Regions from separate parts of the Bradyrhizobium sp. T-1 genome, predicted to be linked through region 2. Evidence: predicted binding sites of a transcription regulator. Region 2 holds the regulator's gene; the other holds the start of a gene.
What was found. Region 2 encodes PhoB, which activates phosphate uptake and scavenging genes when phosphate is short. Its sites were predicted from a motif close to TGTCATNNANCTGTCAT; they were not measured.
Positions count from the first base shown of each region.

Region 1: ACWAT4_RS23040 (RNA degradosome polyphosphate kinase) is a predicted target of PhoB. The motif match lies at 2,082-2,098, and genes of this name have one in related genera.

Region 1 is NZ_CM132115.1:4,733,783-4,736,989, reverse strand. It holds gene ACWAT4_RS23040 (RNA degradosome polyphosphate kinase) at 1-2,007, opposite strand, end outside; gene ACWAT4_RS23035 (P-loop NTPase family protein) at 2,147-2,824, opposite strand; gene ACWAT4_RS23030 (CDP-alcohol phosphatidyltransferase family protein) at 2,936-3,207, opposite strand, start outside.
Region 2 is NZ_CM132115.1:7,972,579-7,975,785, reverse strand. It holds gene pstB (phosphate ABC transporter ATP-binding protein PstB) at 1-469, shown strand, start outside; gene phoU (phosphate signaling complex protein PhoU) at 481-1,197, shown strand; gene phoB (phosphate regulon transcriptional regulator PhoB) at 1,220-1,927, shown strand; gene ACWAT4_RS38115 (GcrA family cell cycle regulator) at 2,124-2,636, opposite strand; gene ACWAT4_RS38110 (aspartate aminotransferase family protein) at 3,094-3,207, shown strand, end outside.

The sequences.
Region 1 (3,207 bases), 3.2 Mb from region 2:
GTCCTTCAGGTTTGCGACCATGATCTGTTCGAGAACCTGCTGATGCACCGTAGGATTTTGCAGCGGACACAGCACCTCGACGCGGCGATCGAGGTTGCGCGGCATCATATCGGCCGACGAGATATACACAGCCGCTTTGGCGCTCGGCAGGCCCTGGCCCATGCCGAAGCAGTAGATTCGGCCGTGTTCCAGGAACCGACCGATGATCGACTTGACGCGGATGTTCTCCGACAGGCCGGGAATGCCGGGGCGGAGGCAGCAGATACCGCGCACCACGAGCTCGACCTGGACGCCGGCCTGTGACGCCTCGTAAAGCGCGTCAATGATATCGGGGTCGACAAGCGCATTCATCTTCATCCAGACCGCACCGGGCTTGCCGTGACGCGCGTGCTCGGTCTCACCCTGGATGTGCTCGATGATGCGCTTGCGCAGGGTCAGTGGCGACACCGCCATCTTTTCCAGATCGCTCGGTGCCGCGTAGCCCGTGATGAAGTTGAACACGCGCGCGGCGTCGCGGCCGATGGTCGGTTCCGAGGTGAAGTAGGAGAGGTCAGTATAGATGCGCGCGGTCACCGGGTGATAGTTGCCGGTGCCGGTATGGACGTAAGTGGTGAGGCTGCCGCCTTCGCGGCGTACCACCATTGACAGCTTCGCATGGGTCTTCAGTTCGAGGAAGCCATAGACGACCTGCACGCCGGCGCGTTCGAGATCGCGCGCCCAGCGGATGTTGGCCTCTTCGTCGAAGCGCGCCTTCAATTCAATCAGCGCGGTGACGGACTTGCCGGCTTCGGCGGCTTCGGCCAGCGTGCGCACGATCGGCGAGTTGTTGGAGGTGCGATAGAGCGTCTGCTTGATCGCGACGACATCAGGATCGCGCGCCGCCTGCTGCAGGAACTGCACCACCACGTCGAAGGATTCGTAGGGGTGATGGACGATCAGGTCCTTCTGGCGAATGGCGGCAAAGATGTCGCCGCCATGCTCGCGCACGCGCTCGGGATGGCGCGGCACGTAAGGGGTGAACTCGAGGTCGGGCCGGTCGAGCCGGGTGAGCTGCGAGAGCTCGTTCATGGCGAGCACGCCGTCGACCAGGAACACCTCGTCGTCGGCTGCCGACAGCGCGTGCTGCACGAAGCTGCGCAGCTCCTCGGGCATCTTGGCGTCGATCTCGAGCCGGATCACCGATCCGCGGCGACGGCGCTTCAGCGCGGTCTCGAACAGGCGGACGAGGTCTTCGGCCTCTTCCTCGATTTCGAGCTCGGAGTCGCGGATGATGCGGAAGGCGCCTTGGCCGTGGAGGCTGTAGCCGGGGAACAGGCGGTTGATGAAAAGGCCGGTGACCTGCTCCAGTGAGATCAGGCGCACTGCTTTGCCCTCCGTGGGCAGACGGATGAAGCGGTCGATCTTGCCGGGCATGCGGATCAGCGCGTTCATCGGCTTGCCGTCGGCCTCGCGCGTGAGCTGGAGCGCGATGGTAAAGCCGAGGCTCGGAATGAACGGGAATGGGTGGGCCGGATCGATCGCCAGTGGTGTCAGCAGCGGGAACACGTTGTTGAGGAAATAGTCCTCGAGCCAGGTCCGCTCCGCCTTCGTGACCTCCTTGCCGTCGACCAGCACAATGCCGACATCGGCCAGCGTGCCGCGCAGGTCGCGCCAGATTGCCTGCTGGTCACTGGCGAGCTGGGAGACGGTGCGATTGATCAGCGCGAGCTGCTCGGATGGGGTCAGGCCATCGGGGGCACGTTCGGCAATGCCCTCGCGCACCTGGGCCTTGATGCCGGCGACGCGGACCATGAAGAACTCGTCCAGGTTATTTGCCGAAATCGACAGGAATCGCACCCGCTCCAGCACCGGATGACTGGCGTTGACCGATTCCTCCAGGACGCGGCGGTTGAAATGCAGCCAGGACAGCTCGCGATTGATGAATCGCTCGGGGCTCGAGGCGATCGCCGGCAGACGCTCGGCCTCCGTGGCTTTCTCTTTCGTTTCAATAGCTTGCGCGGAGTCCATGAGAAGTCGGTCCATCAAAATTGCCCCAATTTGCGACTTATGCGCAAAAACCGGCCGGAGCATGTGTTAATGCGATGACGTTTCGATGACATTGACGTTCCGCCTTGGCACCGCGTCAAGCCGGTGCGCGGCGCGGCGGTCAGGCGTCCCGAAGCAGCTCGGCGGCAAGGGCCCGGGTGACGGGGCGGCCGAGCCGCAGGGCCTCGCCGTCGAGCAGCTCGACGGCCCGCCGGGCGGCGGCCGAGGATCGCTCGAGCCGGGTCGCAAGATAGCTCACCACGCTTTCGTCCACCGAGAGCTGGCGGTCGGCGCAGAATTTGACGATCAGGCCGCGGAAAAGCTGGTCATCCGGGGGCGCCAGCGAAATCACTGGAATCGTCCGAAGCCGGGACCGGAGGTCGCGGAGCTCGACCTCGACCGCCGCAGGTGCCTCACGTCCGGTGAAAAGCACATAGGCACCGTCCTCGCGGGCGAGGTTCATCAGATGGAAGAGGGCGCGCTCGTCAAAATTCCTGGCCTTGAGATCCTCGACCACCAGCGCGCCGGTGGCGAGGGCCCCCGGAACGCCGGCGGCGGTCAGCGCATTGGCCGTTGTCGAGCGGGCGCCGGCCTCCTCGGCCCAGATCGCGGCCAGATGGCTCTTGCCGGAGTCTTCGGGGCCGGCGAGCCACATGATCCGGTTCGGCCATTCCGGCCAGCCATCGATCAGAGCGAGAGCGGCGGCGTTGGCGGGGCCCTCGAGGAAATTGTCGCGGCTGAGGCTCTCCGCATGCGGAAGCGAAAACGCCAATTGTCGGGGATGAACGCGGCCTGCCACGCTTGCTTTGCTCCGTGCCGGCGTGCCGGCTTCGTCTGAAAAAGATGCGGGTTATTCGATCGGGAGTTGGCCTTTTGCGGGGCCGTGTCCCGGCTCTTGGCCTCGATCGTGCTACTTGGCCTCAATAGTACTCATGTGCCGCAGCCACTCGACGAGATAGAGCGACACGGAGGACAGCGTGAACACCGTGACGAGACCCATCAGCACTATATCATAAGGCGCAGGCCTGAAGCCGAAGGCGAGGGCGGCCAGCACCAGCGCCGCGTAGGCCACCTGCGCGGCGGTGTTGAGTTTCGATACCTTTGAGGGCCTCATCTCGACCGGCTTGTCGAACAGCCAGGATACGATCACGGCGGTGACGATCATGATGTCGCGCGATACCA
Region 2 (3,207 bases):
GTTCCCGATGACGATCTACGAGAACATCGCGTTCGGCATTCGTCTCTACGAGAAGATCTCGAAGTCCGAGATGGACGACCGCGTCGAGAAGGCGCTGCGCGGCGGCGCGCTGTGGAACGAGGTCAAGGACAAGCTCAACGCTTCCGGCCTGTCGCTCTCCGGCGGCCAGCAGCAGCGCCTCTGCATCGCCCGCACCGTCGCGGTGCGCCCCGAGGTGATCCTGTTCGACGAGCCCTGCTCGGCGCTCGACCCGATCTCGACCGCCAAGGTCGAGGAGCTGATCCAGGAACTGTCCGAGAACTACACGATCGCGATCGTGACCCACAACATGCAGCAGGCGGCCCGCGTCTCCGACAAGACCGCCTTCATGTATCTCGGCGAGCTGATCGAGTTCGACGACACCAGCAAGATCTTCACGTCGCCGACCGACCGGCGCACGCAGGATTACATCACCGGCCGGTTCGGCTGAGGAGACAGGACATGGGTTCTGAACATACCGCAAAAGCCTTCGACACCGACCTCCAGGAGCTCACCCGCCTGGTCGCCGAGATGGGCGGCATCGCCGAGCGCATGATCGTCGACTCCGTCGACGCGCTGATCCGCCGCGACGTCGCGCTCGGCCAGCGCGTGGTCACCATCGACGCCGAGCTTGATACGCTGCAGAAGAAGATCGAGGAGCGCGCCGTGCTCACCATCGCGCGCCGCCAGCCGATGGCGGTCGATCTTCGGGAGATCGTCGGCGCGATGCGGGTTGCGACCGATCTCGAGCGGATCGGCGATCTCGCCAAGAACATGGGCAAGCGCGTCGCGGCGCTGGAGACGGATTTCCATCCGCTCAAGCTGTTCCGCGGCCTCGAGCACATGACCGACCTCGTGCAGCAGCAGGTCAAGTCGGTGCTGGACGCCTATGCCGCGCATGACCTGCCGGCGGCGATGGCGGTGTGGAAGGGCGACGAGGAGGTCGATGCCATCTGCACCTCGCTGTTCCGCGAGCTCCTCACCTACATGATGGAAGATCCGCGCAATATCTCGTTTTGCATCCATCTGATGTTCTGCGCCAAGAACATCGAGCGGATCGGCGACCACGCCACCAACATTGCCGAGACCGTGTTCTACATGATCGAAGGCCAGGCCATCACCGATAAGCGGCCGAAGGGCGACATGACGACGTTCGCCACGACGGTCCCGAACACCTGATTACGCAAGGAGCGACGACCCCATGGGCGCACGCATTATGGTGGTTGAGGACGAGGAAGCTCTGACCGAGCTTCTCCGCTACAACCTCGAAGGCGACGGCTATGACGTCGAGACGGTGATGCGCGGCGACGATGCCGACACCCGTCTCAAGGAGCACATTCCTGATCTGATCGTGCTCGACTGGATGCTGCCGGGGCTGTCGGGCATCGAGCTGTGCCGCCGGCTGCGGACGCGATCCGACACCAAGCAGCTGCCGATCATCATGCTCACCGCGCGCGGCGAGGAGAGCGAGCGGGTGCGGGGCCTGGCGACCGGCGCCGACGATTACATCGTCAAGCCGTTCTCGGTGCCCGAGCTGCTCGCGCGCGTGAAGGGCCTGCTGCGGCGCGCAAGCCCTGAGCGGCTCGCGACCATCCTCGCCTTCGGCGACATCGAGCTCGACCGCGAAAAGCGCCGCGTGGCACGCTCGGGCCGGCCGATCGATCTCGGGCCTACCGAATACCGCCTGCTGGAGTTCTTCCTGGAGCATCCCGGCCGGGTGTTCTCGCGCGAGCAGCTGCTCGACAGCGTCTGGGGCCGCGACATCTATATCGACGAGCGCACCGTCGACGTACATATCGGCCGCCTGCGCAAGCTGCTCAATCTCGGTCGTGAGCAGGACCCGATCCGCACCGTCCGCGGTGCCGGCTACGCGCTCGATGATCGGTTCGCGAAGGCGGAGCAGACATAGGGTTTGCGGGCGACTGGTTTAGTGAGCTGCGGCCACATTCTCAGCTGTCGTCCCGGGGTGCGCGCAGCGCGAGCCCGGGACCCATAACCACGGGGAGTGGTAGCTATGGATTCCCGCCTTCGCTGGGATGACACCGAATAATTGGCGCCGTCATCGTGTCACGGCCGCCGTCTTGGCAATCAATAGAATTGGTAGCTCAGCGCGTGCCGGGCTTCGCCGGTGCGCGACGCCGGTCGGCTGCCGGCTGATACGCCACCCGCGAGTGTTGAGCGCAATAGGGCAGGCCGGAGAGTGCCTTGCCGCCGCAGAAGAAGAAATCCGGGCTCGAGGGATCGCCGACCGGCCAATGGCAGGTTGCCTCGTTCAATTCGAGCAGCGACAGCCGCTGGCTCATCGGCACTACGTTGTCGTAGGTAACCGGCTCGGCCTCGACCTCGACCTCGAAGGCCTGCGCCAATGCGGTGTTGCCGCGCGCGATGGGCCTGCTCACCCGCATCATGTGCTGCGCGGGACGCGCCTTGCGCGGCCGCGGAGCTGCCGAAGACGGGCTCTTGGCGCGGCCGGACAGGCCGAGCCTGTGCACCTTGCCGATCACGGCATTGCGGGTGACATTCCCAAGCTCAGCGGCGATCTGGCTAGCCGAAAGTCCGGCCTCCCAGAGCTTTTTCAACTGCTCGACGCGATCGTCCGACCAGGTCAAAACCGTCATTGTAACCTTTCCTTCGCCGCGCGCCTGCCATCCTGGGGCGGCACAACGAATGCCTAAGCCTCGAAAAACCCGTGCCGCCAGAATCCCTTAAGGCTCGCCGGGCGTGACTAGAACGCCCGAACGTTTACGCCGGTACATGAGGACTCTTGGGATCAGAACCGCTGCACGAGATGTCGTATCTGACAAGCCAAACGCTACAATATGGCGTGACTCACGCGCAAGAGTCCGCCGACTCGCTTCCACATGTTCCGTGGTGAAAATCCCGCAAAATCGCCACCGCAAGACTACGGATTCAGCGTTTCGCGAGGCTTTCCGGGCGGCATTGACACCCGTTTCACCAGGCCTAAGATAGTCGCGCGTGCCGCCCTTAAAAGGCGGCACGTTTCGTTTTCCGGGCCGGTCAATGGTGCGTTGCGCAAAGCACGCGTTACACCGTCCGCAACATCAAGTGATCGTCATGACTAGCAGCGCAGCGCCGCATTTGCTCCCCGTTTTCGCCAGGGCCGACATCGGTTTTGAGCGCGGTGAAGGCGTCTGGTTGATCGCAACCAACGGCGATCGCTATCTCGAT